Regions from separate parts of the Vreelandella sp. V005 genome, predicted to be linked through region 2. Evidence: predicted binding sites of a transcription regulator. Region 2 holds the regulator's gene; each other region holds the start of a gene.

Region 1 (6,509 bases), on a different contig from region 2:
TGTCTTCCTGGGCGTCAATCTCTTCTTCTACCTTGGAAACGCTGTCGCTATCGGCCACATCTTGGGTTTCCGGCATGATCAGCTTGGCAAACAGTAGCCCGCCCGGCGCCGCCATGAAGGAAGCTGCCACCAGATACTCCATAGGAATACCCAGCGCTGCATAACCCGCCAATACTGAACCCGCCACCGATGCCAAGCCACCGCACATCACGGCAAACAGCTGCGAAGGCGTCATACGGGCGATAAACGGACGCACCACCAGCGGCGCCTCGGTTTGGCCGACGAAGATATTCGCCGTGGCGGAAAGCGATTCAGTCCGTGAGGTGCCCAGGGCTTTTTGCAGTGCGCCACCCAAAATACGGATGACCCACTGCATAATGCCGATGTAGTAGAGCACGGCGATCAGTGAGGAGAAGAAAATAATCACCGGCAGCACTTTGATGGCAAACACAAAGCCGACGTTTTCAACGTCTGCTAACCCACCAAACAGAAAGCCGATGCCGTCGTTGGCGTAGACCAAAATCTGGCTAACGCCCGAGGAGATGGCTTGCAGCACCGCCTGACCGAAAGGCACATAGAGTACAAACGCACCGATACCCGCTTGAATAGCAAAGGCGCCCAGCACGGTACGTAGCCGAATAGACTTACGGTCATAAGAGAATATCAAGGCAATGGCCACCAGCGTGACCATACCTACCAAGCTCATAAGGAGTGTCATAGGGGGATCCTTCGAGTCTGCGGGGATTAACCGCTTTTATAGTAAGTTGAGCTTGACGGAGTAAATCATCGCATTCTGATAATTGTTGGGGGTGCCCAGCTTATTGTCAGAGTAGCGATACTGAACGCCGGTGGTGATCAAGTCGCTTGGATGCCACCACAGGCTAAGTGCACCGTTGGTGCCCACACTGCCTGCTTTTTCGCCCACATAGTTCTGTTCCAGGTACTCATCGTCACGGCCAAAGGTCTGCTCGTGCCAGTTGGTAACGCTGAAGTTTTGGTTGAGCGCAGCGAAATCATAACCCGCGACCCAGCCGGCCATATAGCCGTTCATACCGCTATAGCTGTTACTTTGCACCCGCGCGGCACCAATAAACGGTTTGAACCATAGGCCGTTATCGAAGGTAGTGCGGTAGCCTAAGCCTAGAATCTGGTCCTGCTCGCGGCTTTCAAAACCGTAATCACGGAAGTCGTAAAGGTGCGCATAGATCGACAGCGGGCTATCGCCCAGATAGATGTGCGAGGTTATTTTACCCGCGGTACGGAAGTTGTCTTGACCGCCGCTCGATTCATCGAATTGATCGTTGGTGGGGTTCTCGAAATCAAAGAAACCGTAAAATTCGCCCCAGCTAAAGCCAGCGCCGCCTTCAATTTCGAGAAACATAAAGTCGCTTTTCGCCGCGTTAGAGGCGGTGCGTGCTTCGGTGCCGTTCGACCAATCGAGATAGTTGACCGAGACATTGGCAAACGACCACAGCCGGTCAAGTGGATGAGGCTGAGCGTCATCTGCCAATGCGGGAGTGACGAGGGCGGTACTTGTCAGTAAAGCGCCAGCACTAAGGGTGACAAGCGATGAAGAGCGAATGTGTTTTCGAGCAGTCATGAGAGCCTCAACAGGGTCGTTGCGGAGCCATTTGAGAGTGGCTAACCGGGTTTTTTGTCGTGCGGGCTGGCGTTAATGTTAAAATTATAACATTCAGTGTTATTTTTCTAACGTTGATTTGCAAGAGTTGTCACATCAACGCTATTTAAATGTCATATGGCTATCGTATGCATCATGAATCACGTTAATGGTCGTTGTCGCAGTGGAAATTCCGCCGCTGCTCGCTCAGCATAGAAACAAAAAGGCGGCAACCTACAGGCTGACGTTACGTTTATCAAGATAAGAGGGGTTGATAAGGAGATGCCCACCATGAATGGCCGCAGCGCTCAGCGTCTCGCCAAACTTCAGGAAGCCCTAGCCAGTGGCGGCACGCTTCATCTGCGCGATGCAGCAGAACTGTGTGATGTGTCGGAAATGACCATCCGCCGCGACCTGACCACCCAGCCCACCGCAATGAGTTTGTTGGGTGGGCGCCTAGTGATGGCGAATTATCCTGGGGTAACGCCGATTTACGATTTGACTGAGCAGCAGGCGAGCCACTACCAAGCGAAATACCGCCTCTGTCAGCGAGTGCTTGCCTTTATTGAAGAGGGCGATACGCTCTTTATCGACTGTGGTTCGACCCTGATTCCCTTGTTGAGCCAGTTAAGTCATTTTCGTGAGCTGACGGTCGTCACTTATGCGCTCAACGTTGCCAACGCGGTGGCTGCCCTGCCCAACGTGCGGTTAGTATTGCTGGGCGGTCTTTTTTACGCAGCGTCTCAATCATTTGGAAGCGATAACATGGCAGCCGGTATCGAGCGGTTAGGCATCAATAAAGCGCTGATCTCGGCAGCAGGCGTAGATTTAGAGCGCGGCGTTAGCTGTTTCCATTTCCATGAAGTGGCCCCCAAACAAGCCGCGATCGCCACGGCCATGCAACGGTTACTGGTGGTCGATGCCAGCAAGTTTGGCGTGGTGCGGCCAGCGTACTTTGCCGCACTGGATGATTTTGATGTGGTCGTTACCGACGAGGAGGGCGCGCCCCAACTGCTAAACGGTCACAGCCCTGATTTACCCACGGTGTCCGTGGCCTAACCGTTCTGTTTTTGCCTTTAGGCGCTTGCCTGCACTCCCACTCCCAGGTTGCCAATGCCTTGGGTGCGGCAATGCGCCACTTCTTTCGTGATCTAGATCAATAGAAAATACTTTCGTCTTACTTGCTTGCGCTTTTAAGGCTTAGGCACGCAAGATTTGCCGCTATTCCCAATCGGCGGCGCATATTTTTCCCGGAACAGTGGCGCTCAGCGCACCATGCATATGTTTGTGAGGGTGCTCCAACGAGCATGTTTTGGGAAGAGTATGGGGTGGTAGTTAGCCTGCTATTTATCATGATCGCAGGGCTGGCTAGCGTGTTTCAAACCCTAACTTTTAACACCTTGGACGAGATCACACCATGCAACGACGCTCACTATGGCGCAGGCGAGGCACGTTAGTGCTCCTTGCGCTGTGCCTGTTTCTAGCAGGCTGTAGTTCAGCGCTATTAGACCCCAAAGGGCAGGTTGGCGCAGAGCAGAGGACGCTGATTCTGACCTCTTTTGGTCTGATGTTGATTGTAGTTATTCCTGTTATTGCGATGACGCTGCTGTTTGGCTGGCGTTATCGGCGAAGTAATAGCGGGGCTAAGTACCTTCCCGATTGGGCGCACTCCAACGCGATTGAAGCGGTGATCTGGATCGTGCCTTGCGCGATTATCGCGGTGCTTGCGCTGTTGACCTGGAAAACATCGCATAGCCTGGACCCGCACAAGCCGTTGGAAAGCGACGTGGCGCCGATGGAGATTCAGGCCGTCGCGCTGGATTGGAAATGGCTGTTTATCTATCCCGAGCAGGGCGTGGCCAGCGTTAATGAAGTGGCCTTCCCGGTCAATACCCCGGTGCGCTTTCGGGTCAGCTCTGGCTCGGTGATGAACGCCTTTTTCATTCCCCATTTGGGTAGCCAGATCTACGCGATGGCGGGGATGGATAACGATGTCCATCTTATCGCTGAGGAAATAGGTAACTACCCAGGTCGCTCCACCAACTACAGTGGCGCGGGGTTCTCGGGCATGACGTTTGAAGCCAAGGTGACCACCCCCGGCGAGTTTGATGACTGGGTTGAAAACGTGCGCGATGCCTCTGAAACGCTGACCTACCCGGAAGGCTACGAAGCCCTGGCGGAGCCTAGCGAATCACATCCGGTGGAGTATTTCTCGGCCATCTCGCCAGCGCTGTACGAAAGCATTTTGACAAGCTTTCACACCGGCGGGGAGCACGATATGGGCGGCGATCACTCGATGGGCAGCGATCATCAGTTGAGCAGCGACCATGCTGATTCTTCTGATGGCGATAACGCACCTAACACCCATCAAGCGGCCGACTCTGGCCACGACACCAACAACCATGCTAGTCAGGATCATGCCATGCGCAGCCATCCCACTAGCGTTGAAGCAGGGGGTTAAGCCGTGTTTGGAAAACTCAGTTTAGAATCCATTCCCTACCATGAACCGATCATCATGGTCGTCGCGGCCTTTATGGCCATTGGGGGAATTGCGCTGTTAGGCGCGTTAACGTACTACCGCAAGTGGGGCTGGCTGTGGAACGAGTGGTTTACCTCCGTTGACCACAAAAAGCTCGGTATCATGTACTTTATCGTTGCGCTGGTGATGCTGCTACGCGGCTTCTCGGATGCAATTATGATGCGTACCCAACAGGCCATGGCCGCCGGGGGCGCTGCGGGTTATTTACCGCCCGAACACTACGATCAGATCTTCACCGCCCACGGCGTGATCATGATCTTCTTTGTCGCCATGCCCATGGTCATCGGCTTGATGAACTTGGTGGTGCCGCTGCAAATTGGTGCCCGCGACGTCGCTTTTCCCTTCCTGAATAACTTGAGTTTCTGGCTATTTGCCGTCGCCGCGATCTTGGTCAATATCTCACTGGTGGTGGGGGAGTTCGCCAAAACCGGCTGGCTGGCTTATGCGCCTTTATCGGGGATCGAGTTCAGTCCCGGGGTGGGGGTCGATTATTGGATATGGGCGTTACAAATATCCGGGATAGGGACGACGCTCACCGGTATCAACTTCTTCGTGACGATTCTGAAGATGCGCACCAAAGGCATGACCATGTTCCGCATGCCGATCTTCACCTGGACATCGCTGTGCGCCAACGTGTTGATCATCGCCTCGTTCCCGATTCTGACGGCGACGATTGCGCTGCTAACGCTGGATCGTTACTTCGGCATGCACTTCTTTACCAATGATTTTGGCGGCAACATGATGATGTACGTCAACCTCATCTGGGCGTGGGGCCATCCGGAAGTTTATATCCTGATTCTGCCCGCCTTCGGCGTGTTCTCGGAAGTTATTTCGACGTTTGCCCGTAAGCGGCTGTTTGGTTACATGACCATGGTATGGGCGACGATTGCGATCACCCTACTGTCGTTTATCGTCTGGCTGCACCACTTCTTCACCATGGGGGCGGGTGCCAACGTTAATGCCTTCTTTGGCATTATGACGATGATTATCGCCATTCCCACCGGGGTGAAAGTCTTCAACTGGCTGTTCACGATGTTCCGCGGCAGTTTGGAACTGACGTCGCCGGTACTCTGGACCCTGGGTTTTATTATCACCTTTACGCTGGGCGGTATGACCGGTGTGATGCTGGCCGTGCCAGCCGCTAACTTTGTGCTGCATAACAGCCTGTTTGTTATCGCTCACTTCCACAACGTCATTATCGGCGGTGTCGTGTTCGGCATGATGGCGGGCCTTACCTTCTGGTTCCCCAAAGCGTTTGGCTTCACGCTGAGCGAAAAATGGGGCAAGCGTTCGTTCTGGTGCTGGTTCATTGGCTTCTATGTCGCCTTTATGCCGCTGTACGTGTTGGCCTTCTTTGGTGCCGTGCGCCGTATGCAGTCCTACGCGAACCCTGAATGGCAGCCGTGGATGATTCTGGCCTGGGTAGGCGCGGTGATCATCATGATGGGTATCGCCTGCACCGTCATCCAGTTCTGGGTGAGCATCCGCGACCGCAAGCTGAACGCTGATGTGACCGGTGACCCGTGGGATGGCCGTACCTTGGAGTGGTCAACTTCTTCGCCCGCGCCGTTCTACAACTTCGCGCGCTTGCCGGAAGTGGGTGACATCGACAGCTTCTGGTCGCAAAAAGAGCGCAGTAACGAGGAGCTGGAAGAAGCGCCTTACACCGATATTCATATGCCGCGCAACACCGTTGCTGGCCCTGTCATCAGTCTGTTTGCGCTGGTCATCGGTTTTGCCTTGGTATGGCATATCTGGTGGCTGGCAGGGGTAGGCGCCATCGGTGTCTTTGTCAGCTTTATGGCGCGGGTCTTTAACGACGATATCGACTACTACGTCTCCGCTGAAGAAGTAGAGCGCATCGAGCGCGCGCACCAGAAGCGCGTTAAAAACTCCGATCCCTACAAGCCGTCTGCCGAAGTTGAAGGACGCAAAGGTAAGCAACGCTACGTGGAGGTGAATGCGTAATGGCAACGGATACGTTACATCACGAAGGATCGGTCGTGCATCATGAGCATCACGATGCAACGGGCACCAAGCTGTTTGGTTTTTGGGTCTACTTAATGAGCGATTTGGTGATCTTCGGGTCACTCTTCGCCACCTACGCCGTGTTGATGAAAGGCACGGCAGCTGGACCCACCGCGGCTGAGATCTTTGAACTGCCGTTTGTACTGGTCGAGACGTTCCTGCTGCTGTTCAGTAGCTTTACTTTTGGCATGGGCGTGCTGGCGATGAATGCCGAACGCCTGAGTCAGGTGAAAGCATGGCTGGGTATTACGTTCTTGCTGGGCGCGGCGTTCGTGGGCATGGAAATCTACGAATTCCAGCACCTGATTCATGAAGGGTATGGCC
Region 2 (6,509 bases):
CGTCACCCGGCCACGCGCAGCGTCGCGGCCATAACGATCATTGCGTTCGCGTTGTGGCAACTGTGGACAGTCACCGCACACAACTTGCATTAACATGACTTGGCTCAATATTTATATCGGCGCCGCGCGTTAGGCTGGCTCTGGCTTTGAAAAAACAGCCTTTAAAACGCCCCTTTTAACGCCGGAGCCACTTCATGCCCGTTCATGCCCTAGCGGCTTCTTCTACAACGACCTCAACCACGACCAAGCCAGCCACCGGGCAGGCGGCGTGGGATGAAGCCTTGCTGCGCCGCTACGATACCAGCGGGCCGCGCTATACCTCCTACCCCACCGCGTTGTCGTTTCACGACCAATTTACCCCGGGCGACTTAACCCAGGCGTTAGAACGCAGCAATGAAGGCCAGCGCCCCCTCTCGCTGTATGTGCATATCCCCTTCTGCCATAAAATTTGCTTTTACTGTGCGTGTAATAAAATAGCCACTAAGAACACGGCACTGGCCGAGCCCTATTTGACTCGTCTGGATCGTGAAATGGTGCTGACTGCTCGCCACCTGGATACGTCACGGCCGGTGGAGCAGCTGCATTGGGGCGGCGGAACACCGACGTTTCTAAGTTTGAATCAAATGGGTGATCTGATAGACCGCCTGGATGCGCGCTTTGGCCTTTCGTCCTCTCCTGGGCGCGATTACGCCATTGAAATAGACCCACGCGAAGCGGACGTATTTACCCTACGCCATCTACAGTCGCTGGGGTTTAATCGTATTAGCCTGGGCGTACAAGATCTTAGCCCGCTAGTGCAGAAAGCCATTAACCGCATTCAACCACGGGTACTCACTGAAACGTTGATGGACGAAGCGCACCGCCTGGGCTTTCGCTCGTTGAACCTGGATTTGATTTACGGCCTGCCGTTTCAAACCGAAAAGAGCTTTGCGCGCACCCTACGCCAAGTGATCGAGTTGAACCCTGCCCGGCTTTCAATCTTTAACTATGCCCATCTGCCCGAGCGTTTTGCTCCCCAGCGCCGGATTAATGTCGATGACCTGCCGAGTGGCGATGAGAAACTGGCTATTTTACGCACGACCATTGAGATGCTCACGGCGGCAGGTTACGTGCATATCGGTATGGATCACTTTGCCCGCCCGGATGACAGCTTGGCGATGGCTCAGAGTGAAGGCTCGCTGCAGCGTAACTTTCAGGGCTACTCTAGCCACGCTCAGTGCGACTTACTGGGGCTTGGCGTATCGGCGATCTCGCGCATCGATGACGTCTATGCGCAGAACCCGAGTGACCTCGCCCGCTACGAAACGGCGCTAGACCAAGGCCAGTTGGCGACGGTGCGCGGGCTGCGCTTGAGTCACGATGATCTGATTCGCCGGGACGTGATTGAGCGGCTAATGTGTGCGATGCAGATTGACCTAACCGACGTTAGCCAGCGCTGGAATATCGACGCCCCACGCTACTTTGCGCCAGCGCTGGAGCGCTTACAGGACGCCGAGCTCGATGGCTTGCTGACACGCAGCGGCGATCGGCTCAGCGCGACACCGATAGGACGCCTGCTGATACGCCACCTCGCCATGGCGTTTGATGCGCACCTGCCGCAGCATACGGGTCAACGTTACTCAAAGGTTATATAAACACCCTGTCGCCGACCCCGTGAAGCTTCCATACTGAAGTTTTGATAATAGGGAAGGCCTACCTCAGCTCAGCGTGGTGATTACCTTAAAGGTAAGACGCTACTCAAGGAGCTACCTAAGGAGCCATGCATGTTGGAACCCATAGGCCGCCGACGCTCGCTACTCCATGAAGCTCGCTGCCAAACCTGCAGTTTGAGCTCTCTATGCTTGCCGCTTGCTCTTGAGATAGACGATATGGGGCAGTTCGATGCCATTATTCGCCGCCGTTCGCCGCTCAAAAAAGGCGAGCCGCTGTTTCGTCAAGGCGATACCTTTACCAGCGTTTATGCGGTGCGCTCGGGTAGCTTGAAGCAGGTGACGGCAGAGGGAAACGGCAGCGAACAGTTGACAAATTTCTACCTTCCCAGCGAGCTGGTAGGGCTGGACGGGATCGATGAAAAGCACTATCCAGGCAGCGTGATTGCCCTGGAAACCACCACCGTTTGCGAGATTCCTTTTGATCGCCTGGATTCACTCTCTGAAGAACTGCCCGAGTTGCGTGGGCAGCTCTATCGCAGTATGAGCAAAGAGTTGCGCGACGACCGGCGTATGATGCGCCTGCTGTCGCGTAAGACCGCCGACCAGCGGCTAGCGAGCTTCTTAATCACGCTCTCGGATCGTTTTCGCCGCCGGGGCTATTCGCCCTACAGCTTTCGCCTTTCGATGCCGAGAGCGGATATCGGCAACTACCTGGGCTTGGCAGTGGAAACCGTCAGCCGGATTTTAAGCCGCTTTCAACAGCAGCACGTGGTGGCGGTCTCCGGGCGAGAGGTCAATATTCTTGATATGCAGCGCTTGATCACCCTCGCCGAAGAGGAGCAGCAAACGGTTAGCTGACGTTGAACGCCTGGATGCGGCCAGCCAGTAGCTCGGCCTGCTTCGCTTCTAACCCTTCAAAATCGAACAGGGTGCGATCTGCCAGCTGCGAAGGCGCAATATTGGTAACGGCTTTGAACATGCTTTCCAGGCGGCCGGGGAATTTTTTATCCCATTCGGCGAGCATCTCTTTGACGACCTGGCGCTGCATATTGGGCTGAGAGCCGCACAGGTTGCAGGGAATAATCGGGAACTCCATTAACCGGGAGAACTCGGCAATATCGGCTTCTTTGCAGTAAGCCAGCGGCCGGATAACGATATTCTTGCCATCATCAGAGAGCAGCTTAGGCGGCATCGCTTTTAGGTTGCCACCAAAAAACATATTCAGAAACAGCGTCTCGAGGATGTCTTCACGGTGGTGGCCCAAGGCGATTTTGTTGGCACCAATCTCTTCGGCAAAACCATAGAGTGAGCCACGGCGCAGGCGTGAACAGAGCGCGCAGGTGGTTTTGCCTTCTGGGGTTTTCTCTTTCACCACCGAGTAAGTATCGCGCTCGACGATGTGGTACTCCACGCCCTGCTTATCCAGATACGCAGGCAATACATGCTCAGGAAAACCGGGCTGTTTTTGATCCAGATTGACCGCCACCAGTGAGAAGTTGACCGGCGCATTGCGCTGCAGATTGCGTAAAATCTCCAGCATCGTATAGCTGTCCTTTCCCCCTGAGAGGCACACCATGACGCGGTCGCCTTCATTGATCATCTGGTAATCAATAATGGCGTTGCCCACCTCTCGGCGCAGGCGCTTTTGCAGCTTGTTGAATTCACGTTTCTGCTTCGCATCGGCCAGTTCAGACTGGTCGTGCGCAACGTTAGCGGGGCTGGCTCCAACCGTGTCAAGGTGAGCAGGGTCAAAGTGATCAAGAGATTGCATGGTATAAGCACTGCCGAGGGTGGAAGGCATCAAAGAAAAAAGTGGCTGCTATTCTAACAACACTCACCGCCCAGACCCAACTACTCGTCACGCCGTTCTAAGCCGCTTGTGCCATCACACGCTGCAGGCGCATATACAGCAACGCGCTCGCCGTCGCTTCGCCTAACACACCGTGCATCCCCATCGACGGCACCTGCCAACACGCCAGCGCCTGGGCAAAGGTACTCGGCGCCTCCACCTCAGGGTGCAAGCGCCGCAATTGGCGCTGGTGCAGTTTTGCTACGTCTACCTGGGCATTTGGCAGCGCAAAATCCAAACGTTTACTCAGCTCTATATTTAACGCCCCAATCCGCTGGTCCAACTGCCAGCCGACAATAGGGCGATTGCCGATAAACTCCACCAACGCACTTAAGTTATCACTGCTTGGAGAAGTGACTTCCCCCGCCTGACACAGCAGGTGATGACGGCGCAGCGACGCAGTGTTTACTTGCCCCGGCGTACCCAGGGTCATGACAAAAGCCCGGCTGGTTCGCACCTGCTGCTGGCTAAGCACCACTGCTGCCAGACTGATCACCGGTGACGTCGCGGTAGGCGTGGCCGTGCAGGCAAGCGCCACCAGCTCTTCGCCCATATAAGGCTGAAAGAGCCAGGCATAGGGGGAGTCGGCACAGCGTCGGCGGTCGCTTTCGCGGCGCAGTAGGGTACGCAAGGAACCGCTGAAGAGTGCCACGTGTCGATCTAACAGCCGCATTCCGCTCACGAATACTCCAGATGATAACGATGGGAAAGCCGTTGCTTAAAGTCTTTGACGATATGCAAAGCTTCACGTAATAAGTCCCGCTCTAACGAAGAGAGGTTTTGCACCACGACTCGATTGGAGCGATTTGCCTCCTCCAGCGTACTGGTTGCCTCCAAGGCGGCAAGCTGTTGCTTGAGACGCAGTTCGGAAAACAGCGCCAACGCTTCGCCCAGGTCGTCGGCAAAGCGTCGATCCAAACGCCCATCGACGGCCAACGCGTCTAAACGATCCAGTGTCGAAGTGGCTTTAATTCGCCGTTCAAGCGCCATGGTGCGCACACCATGAACAATGGGAAAGATGCCACCCTTTTTGATATCGATACCGTGCTGTGGCTTTTTCAACGAGCCAAACAGCGTCAAGGGCGTCGAGAAGCGTAGCGCCGTGCGAGCAAAGTAAGAGAGCAACAGCTCATCACGTGAGCAGCGTTCAAACAGCTCCTCGCGGACGCTTTCAAGTAAGCTGGGATTGCCGGCAACGGCATGGGCATCGAGCATAATCGCCAGCTTCATCAGGCTATCGCCATCGCGCTCGCTGGCCCATTTGGCAATATTGCTCTTCCACTGTGACACCGTGCCCACCCACTCAGGGTTTGAAACCATGATATTGCCGGGGCAAGGCGGGTAGCCAAGCTGAATCAGCGTATCCGTCAGCGTTTGCATGTGGCTCGCTAACGCAGGCCACTGGGCATTATCGGCGAGAATGAGGCCATTATCTTGATCGGTTTTGAGAATTTGCTCACCGCGACCCTCGCTGCCCATCACCATCATGCAGCTCTGCTCGCGGTACTTCTCCTCAATAGTGAACTCCCAGGCTTTGCTCATGATACGGCCGTTCAGCGCGGCGAGCAGACCCATCGCAAAGCGTAATTTGACGCCCTGGGCCATCAACGCTTTGACCAGTTCAGGGGTACGCTGGCTGGCCGCCGACAGCGCTTCTAAGCTACTCGCCTGTTCGACTTGTAAACTCACCACGTAGCTACGGCTGGAGAAATAGCTCAGCACATCGGTGAGTTCCACGACGCCTTTAAGAGCGGTTTGCTCCAGCACCACGACGCGGGTCACTTTATGCCGGGTCATCAGCACCAGCACTTCAAACAAATACTGTTCCGGCGACACCGTGACTAGCTCGAAATGGGCGATCTCCTCAAGCGGTGATGACACATCGCTATCGCCTAATACCAACCCATTGAGCAAATCGGTTTTGGTCACCATACCGAGTTTGCCTTGCGTCTCGACGAGCAGGCTGTCGGCATGACTGTCGTTGAGCCGTTTCACCGCGCTGGCAATATCGGCTGAGGCCGCCATTAGCAGCGGCTCGCGCATACATTCGCTCACCTTAGCCAGCATAAAACCCGCCATGGTAACGCCGCCTTCTGCGCGCTTTTCTGTTAGCAACCGTGCTTTATGCGTCAGCGACTGGCGAAAGAAGTTACTGAAGTCAGGGTAGTGGCGGCACAACTGTTGAAACAGCGCTTTGGGCAATAAGTAGCAAAGGCTCTCCTGCTCCGCCTTAAAACGATAGCGACTTTTACCATTGAGAATACTGATCGCCCCGAACAGATCCCCTGCCGTGTAATGGCCAATACGCGACGTGGACGCAGGCAACGTGGGGTCGATTTCAGCCACTTCGCCTTTATGTATCAGAAAAACGAACTCACCCGCTTGCCCGGTTTCCAGGATTATTTCGTCACGATCAAAGTAGGCTAAATCAATGCCACGGCGAATATGGTCACGCCCTTCATCGTCAAGAAGCGTAAACGGCAGTTGGGATAGATCCACATCAACCATTGTGCATGACCTCCTTCAACTAAAGGCGAACTAAAAAAGACAAAAAAATAACTAAGCGAGCACTCCGCCCGACATCGATCCTTATCAAAGGAGTCAACCCAACGCTTCAAACGTGTTATCCATTATTATGAGAAGGTGGCTGTACGGGTATAAAGGATTCGCTTCCAAACTAGCAAGTATAAAGTTGTTATACCTTTAGCTATCACGCTAAGGTCGAAGCGACTTTTGATACACTACCAAAGTATCAGCATTTGCTAATTGCGATTAAAACTAAACTGCACACTCTGTATTTAAAGTAGTCAATAACCACTTTTATTTGCTTACTAGACTATCGTCCTATAGCCCATCAAACGCCTAAAAATTTCGCTCAAAAAGCCTCTAAATTCCTATATTTTCAAACACCTGTGTACGCGTAAAAGCGTCTTAACTGTATATTGATACCAAAGTCTGGGATTTATTTTTTAGTGAATATTGCCCAGTATTAACAATGAGTCATGCAG
Region 3 (6,509 bases), on a different contig from region 2:
TATGTAGAGCGGGTTTGCCATGGAGGCCATGGCCAAGTCACTGATTCTAAAGACCGCAATGAAGACCAAAATCCATAGTGCTTTGACTCCGTAGCGGCTGAAAAAGTCGGTAAACGGGCAGACCAGTGCGCCGATACTCCAGGCGCCCAGGCGGCGTATCATCTTAGGTTTGCCGCGGCTGGCGCGAATAAAGGCGCGTACGCGCGGCTCGTGGATAAGCTGAATAGAGAGCGAGGCACGTTTGGGCTCAGGGCGTAGTAACACGGTCAGCACCCCAATACTCATTAGCGCTGCCATACTGAGATATGCCACGTTCCACGAGGCGGAGGCGGCGATATAAAGCGCCCCCGCGCCAGCGGCCAACAGGCCCCCCCGGTAGCCAATAATATAGGTAGAAGCCATGGCGGCCTGGACATCATCGTCGGCGGACTCAATGCGGTAGGCGTCAATGGCAATATCCTGGGTGGCTGAGCCAAACGCCACCAGCAGCGCAAACACGGCAACCCAACCCAGGTTACCCACCGGGCTTAAACCGGCGAGCCCCACCAAGCCGGCCGCTATCATCCCTTGCGCTAATAGCATCCAGCCACGGCGCTGGCCGAAAGCACGGGTCATCAGCGGTAGCGCTAACCGATCAACGACCGGTGCCCAGAAAAACTTGATGGAGTAAAGCATGCCGATCCAAGCGAAAAAGCCGATGGCCGCCACTTCTACGCCGTCACTGCGCAGCCAAGCGGAAAGCGTCGAGAACACCAGCAGAAAGGGCAGGCCAGCAGAAAAGCCTAAAAACAACATGGTAATCACCGGCGCACGACAATAAACAGCCAGCGCAGCAAGCCAACTGCGCTGGGGGGTGGGGTTGGGCATTAAGCGCTACTCCTGGGAAAGACGTTAGCAATGGCCAAGTGGTAAACTAGGGTATGTTTTTATCACAATGTTTTATCACAACGCCGACAGCTTACCGGAGAGGAGTTTTCCATGTCGATTACGGCGCATCAGGTCGTTACGCTGCACTATGTTCTTCGCGATGTGCTTAACGATGGCAGTAGGCAGGTACTGGATGATTCCCAGGCGCGCGATAAACCGCTGGAGTATCTACACGGTCACGACAATATTGTCCCCGGATTAGAGAGTGCGTTGGCGGGCCAAACCGCTGGTGCCGAGCTAAGTGTGCAATTGATGCCTGCTGATGCCTACGGTGTGCGCAATGAGGCGCTGGTTCAGGAAGTCAGTCGCGGCTCCTTTGGTAACGCTGAGTTGGTGCCCGGTAGCCGCTTTCAAACCGAAGGTGAAGCCGGGCCACAAATCGTCACCGTACTGGAAGTAAATGCTGATCGCGTTACCGTGGATACCAACCATCCGCTTGCCGGACGCACGCTTAACTACCAAGTCACTATTTTAGAGGTGCGTGATGCCACCCGGGCAGAACTGGCCAAAGGCCATCCGCTTCCGCCGGGCACCGAGCATAGTAAAGTGGAAGACCGCAAAGTGCTCTAAGCGCTTTCAGCGGCAAAAATTGACGCGCAACAACTTTCTACTCAGCCGCATTCCCGCGCCCCGCGTAATTTGATCCAGGTCAGCATTCTTCTGCCGTTGAGTGGCTAGTATGGGCTCATACATCACGGCGGGAGAATTCACCATGTATTGGGATGACACAGTTGTATTCGGCTTGGCTAGCGTCGCTTTGGTTATCGCTTTTATGGTTGGCTGGGTCGGCTTCGTCATTCGAGATCATCTGCGTAAAGATGAGCGCAAGAAATAGCCGATCTGATCCGCATTAACCTTGTCAGGGGAGGGGGTTTGCGCGCTTAGTAAGCCTCCTGTTGCCAGCCTTATTTGGGCTGACTTTTCCAATTCTGCCCACAAAGCCCTCTACCGAGTGAAAGCGGTCGGACGGGAGGCTGGCGGGGTTACTGAAGACGCATGACATCGCCGTGCATAGGGGCTAGCCTGCCCAGTAATTCATTGCGATTTCCCAGGGCAATGCCTTCCTCTTCCATCGCGGCGTCAAGGTGTTCTACCAACCGATTAAAGTGGACATCCGTCAATCCCATGTTTTGGTGGGCACGATCCATTGGTGGGCCTTCATAACGGCACGGACCGTCGCTGACATCGCATAGTTTGCTTGCCAGTGATTGGGCAAAAAAGTCGATGTTGGTGTTAGCAAAAAAGCCCACCATATCGGCGTCATCGGCAATTCGGTACAGGAAGTTTTCGACAACCGCATCGATAGTCGTCGCGCCACCCAAGCGTTCATAGAGCGTTGTAGAGGTAGTCGGCGCTGTCGATTGTTGCGCGCAGCCCATCATTGTTAAAGACACCACTGCAAAGAAGAGCGCTATTAACGGACGGCGTGAAAATGTGATTCGTGGTTGAATGGTCATGGCGTTCCGCTTAAAAAGCTGCTTGAAGAGAGAGATAGCCGCCGCGCTGAGAGGGCAGGCCAGCAATATCGCCTAAATCGAGCCATGCGCCCGTTAGCGATAGGTGCTTATTGAAAAAGTAGGCACTGTAGAGACTCTGCCAATCGTCCTCTTTGGCCACGCTTAAGTTATCGGGTTTCTGACGATACTCAGCGCCCATCACCCAGTTAGGTGTGATAAATAACCCCACGCTTCCTTCCGCAACCCAGGTGCGGTGACCCTGGTCGCCCCCGAAACCGAGTAGGCCACCTTGGTTGGCGTCAGTATTACGTAGGGTGGCGTTGAGCAGTACGTTGCGTCCCGCCACTGCACTAAATAGCAGTTTGCTCGCGCTCAGGTAGACGTCGGTGCCGTTTATATCGCTGGCGCCCAGCGCGGTGGGGATGGCACCATCAACGAGCCGTTTGTGCTGAATTCCCATGCTCCAAATACCCCAGGGGTGGTACAGGACATCGCCCCATAAACGTAATTTAGCGCCATAAATATCTTGGCCCAGCTCGCCACCCAGCGTTTCTAAATCAAGCGTTTGACGCGCGATAGAAAGCTCTGCTCGATCATAAACATTCAGGCTAGCGCCGGTGACCGTTAGCCGATAGTCATCTACCCAGGCGCGCGACGCAGATGCGGTAACGCCCATTTCTTGCTCGCTTGCCGTGCTGGCCAGCACTGCCCATGGTGACAAGCCGCCGCCTGCTGCGCCTTCGATAGCGCTCACTCCCCCGGTGCCTAAAATGCGGCTACCGGCAAAAGAAGGGGTGGAAGCAAGCGCTAAACAGATCGCTAGGCAGCCGCAAAGGGACGGCCGCAAAAGCGAGGGGGACGGTGAAAAAAAAGGTAGCAATGACTTCATGGCTTTCTCAGCAGGGTCTTTATGATGGACGACATAGGGTGGGGTAATGACAGGGTTGTAAAATTATCCAACCAAGCGGGGATGTCATCAGCGGGCATCGGTTTAGCAATCCAATACCCCTGTAAATAGTCACAGCCAAGCTTACTTAATAACTCGGCGCTGGCGCGATTCTCGACCCCTTCGGCCACTAAACGCAGGCCTAAACTGTGACCCATTTCGATGGTTGAGCTGACAATGGTTAAGTCGTCTTTTTGGGAGTCAATGGCCAACACGAATGACTTGTCAATCTTGAGTTCATCCACGGGCAGTCGTTTGATTTGCGCCAGGGAAGAGTAGCCTGTGCCGTAGTCATCAATGGCGATACGCAACCCTAATTGGTTGAGTTCCATCAGTGTCTTCATCGCAGCATCGACATCCTGCATCACGGCACTTTCAGTGACTTCGATACTCAGGCGGGCAGGCGCCAAGCGATAGCGTTCCAGTAAGCTGGCTACGTAAGCGGCTAATTGGCGGTCTACCACGTCACTGGCGGAGAGGTTAACGGCAACCGATAAGTGGTAACCACGTTGCTGCCAGTTATGCAGCTGAGCGCAAACATTGGCTAACATCCAATGGCTAAGCATGCTGATACTTCCCGAGCGCTCGGCTAAACTAATGAACTCATCGGGTGGCACAAAACCCAGCGATGGGTGACGCCAGCGCATCAACGCTTCGCACTGATCGACACGGCCGTTACGGGTGTCTACTTTGGGCTGGTAGGCCATCCAAAGTTCACCGTTGCCCACCGCGTCCTGCAGGTCTCGAATCAAGGTGAGTTGACGCAAGTGGTGCTCGTCCTGACCCTCTAGGTAGCGTTGGTGTGAGTGCCGGTGACGACGCGCCATGTCCAGTGCTATATCCGAACGCCGAAGCAGCAGTTGCGGGCTGTCGCCATGCTCGGGATAGTTGGTTTCACCAGCTGAAATGGAGGGCGTAATGGGAGATTTATCGAGATCGATCGGGTGATGCAGCGTAGTAAACAGCCGGGTTCGCCAGGCAAAATCACTTCTAGACTGATTGAGGAGCAACAGTAGCTCATCGCCATCCAGCCGGTAGGCAGTGCTCTCCGCGTCATCTAAATGCTGCAAGCGCTTGGCGAGTGTGACCAGCATATGATCCCCCAGGGCATAGCCAAAGGTGTCGTTAATGTCACGAAAGTTATTAATCGCGATTCGCAACAGGGTAAATGGATCGCCGCGTTTGATTAAAAGGCTAATATCCTCTTGCGCGCTGATGCGATTGGGAAGGTCGGTGAGCATGTCGTGGCGAGACTGGTGATGAAGCGTTGACTCGCGCTGAGCGATGCCTTCCTGCATGGCCATTAGGGTAGATGCCAGCAGCCCGGTCTCGCTGCGCCCTGTACCGACCGGTATCTCAGTAAAACGCTCTCCGCGCCCAATGCGCTGCGCCGCTTTCGCCAGCAATATGAGTGGTTTGCTCATGCTTCGCGCACTCCACATGGCAACCAAAATGGTAAACACCAGAATTAATGCAATGATAGCCAGTAGCTGCCACTGTAATGAGCGATAAGCACCCAGAAGGTCATTGCGCGACAGTTGCAATAACGCATAAGTTTGATTGGCATCATCGGCATAAAGCAGGCTGGCATAGGAGAGATACTTTGCATCCGGGGTCATTTGGCTGCTCGACAAATATTCCCCCTGCATAAGCTCATCACCATTCCCGCTCATTAATCTCATGGCCAACTGTTCTTGGTGGGAGCTGGCGAGGTAGCTGATGTCACCATTATGGCGATAGTTGACCACGCTTATATCAAGCCCCGTCAGCGCATTGATCTCTTCAGTGACCGCCTCACTGATTAAAAAACCCATACCCACCCAACCAATCAGATTGGGGGCGCGCACGGGTAGCAAGGCAAATTCATACGGTTCCCCCTCGGCGATGACTACGCTCACCGCTTCGCCTTCTTGGCGGGCTCGCTCAAACAGTTGGGGGAATGGCATCGGACTATTTTGGGCGTGGTGGCTGCTAGCCAAAATATTTCCATCCAGGCCGCTGAGTAAGACGATATCAGCCTTGGCTCGATCACCATGATTGGCCAGCACGGAATAGAGTGTCTCCGTATCCTGAGTCGAAACGGCACTCTTAAAACCAAAATCATCGGCAAGGATGGAAACGTTATCACTCAACTGTTCGCCGCGTGCATCCAGCATTTGCTGTAATACGTTGGCCCCCACCTCTAAGCGTTGAGAGCCTTTGGCGATGACGTCGTTTTGGGTTGCGCGCAAAAACGCCAACCCGGTAGCCAATTGCGAGAGAATCACTACCGTAAGCAGTACTAGCATCAGGCGCGTTTGAAAGCGCATAGCGACCTCAATAAAAAACGGATCAACAACCTATAGCCATGCTGTGTGTTTAGCTGGCATCCCGAAACCGCTGCTGCAGGGGCGACAGGTTTTGCACCGGTGGTGGCAGCGCATTAAGTTCTAACCTGACTTCTAACTGGTCAGCATTGTTAATATCGCCTTCCCACCATATTTCTTGATTGTTATCGAGACGTGGATGCCAAACACGCAAGCGATGTTGGCCAGGCGGCAGGGTGGGCAGGGCCAGCATGCCTTCTGCGTTAGTGGTCGCCGCATAGGGGGCATCGCTGACCACAATAAACGCCTGCATGTGATCATGAATATTGCAGCCCAGCACGACAATGCCCGCCTGGTCGAAATGCACGGGGGGGGGCGTCTCTTGTAGGTAAAGATTTAAATCAAACGTTTTAGCGGAGGAGAATGAGTAAACGTGATGGCGAGTAGTGTCTTGATTGGGAAAGGCCACATAGCTTCCGATAGGTACTGTTAGTACTTTCGGATGAAAGGCAGCGTTGCGTTGATAGATATTCTCTTTCTCTTGTTCAGGTGGGTTTGTCTCAGCGTCATAGTAAACCTCAACGACGGCATCCTTTAGCGGTAAGCCATCGCTGTCGAGTACTGTTATCTGCGCGGCGTTGGCGGTAAGGCTAAACAGAAGCGTCGCCAGCAATACAAGCGGGCCAGTGCAGAGAGTGAGCATTTTATTGAAAAGGCGGCAGTACGTATTTTTTGTTGGCATTGAGATAGCGTTCCACATGGGGCTAGTAAAGCATCGGGATTAATAGTGAAAGGATTATGCAAGAAAGTCATTCTTTTGGCTTAACGGTAAGCCAACACTTGCAAAAAAAGAGTAAACAATGGGGAAAGAGG

Evidence for each region. The regulator FNR, encoded in region 2, switches genes on or off when oxygen is low (the NO sensors DNR and NnrR bind a similar motif). The targets are predictions, from matches to a motif close to TTGATNTANATCAA.
Region 1: cyoA (ubiquinol oxidase subunit II) is a predicted target of FNR. The motif match lies at 2,765-2,778, and genes of this name have one in related genera.
Region 3: ccoM (cytochrome c oxidase subunit CcoM) is a predicted target of FNR. The motif match lies at 1,567-1,580, and genes of this name have one in related genera.

The regions. Positions count from the first base shown of each region.
Region 1 covers NZ_JBQXYA010000001.1:565,326-571,834, reverse strand. Annotated here, with positions in the region: gene ACUN8H_RS02645 (NupC/NupG family nucleoside CNT transporter) at 1-718, opposite strand, end outside; gene ACUN8H_RS02640 (outer membrane protein OmpK) at 755-1,600, opposite strand; gene ACUN8H_RS02635 (DeoR family transcriptional regulator) at 1,910-2,677, shown strand; gene cyoA (ubiquinol oxidase subunit II) at 3,036-4,079, shown strand; gene cyoB (cytochrome o ubiquinol oxidase subunit I) at 4,083-6,125, shown strand; gene cyoC (cytochrome o ubiquinol oxidase subunit III) at 6,125-6,509, shown strand, end outside.
Region 2 covers NZ_JBQXYA010000002.1:193,189-199,697, reverse strand. Annotated here, with positions in the region: gene ACUN8H_RS06165 (sulfite exporter TauE/SafE family protein) at 1-93, shown strand, start outside; gene hemN (oxygen-independent coproporphyrinogen III oxidase) at 195-1,634, shown strand; gene fnr (fumarate/nitrate reduction transcriptional regulator Fnr) at 1,764-2,510, shown strand; gene ttcA (tRNA 2-thiocytidine(32) synthetase TtcA) at 2,503-3,423, opposite strand; gene ACUN8H_RS06145 (DNA polymerase III subunit epsilon) at 3,521-4,174, opposite strand; gene ACUN8H_RS06140 (DUF294 nucleotidyltransferase-like domain-containing protein) at 4,180-6,009, opposite strand.
Region 3 covers NZ_JBQXYA010000011.1:100,418-106,926, reverse strand. Annotated here, with positions in the region: gene ACUN8H_RS18030 (AmpG family muropeptide MFS transporter) at 1-867, opposite strand, end outside; gene ACUN8H_RS18025 (FKBP-type peptidyl-prolyl cis-trans isomerase) at 979-1,497, shown strand; gene ccoM (cytochrome c oxidase subunit CcoM) at 1,607-1,762, shown strand; gene ACUN8H_RS18015 (group I truncated hemoglobin) at 1,911-2,384, opposite strand; gene ACUN8H_RS18010 (DUF3034 family protein) at 2,395-3,273, opposite strand; gene ACUN8H_RS18005 (putative bifunctional diguanylate cyclase/phosphodiesterase) at 3,270-5,639, opposite strand; gene ACUN8H_RS18000 (Cupredoxin) at 5,689-6,378, opposite strand.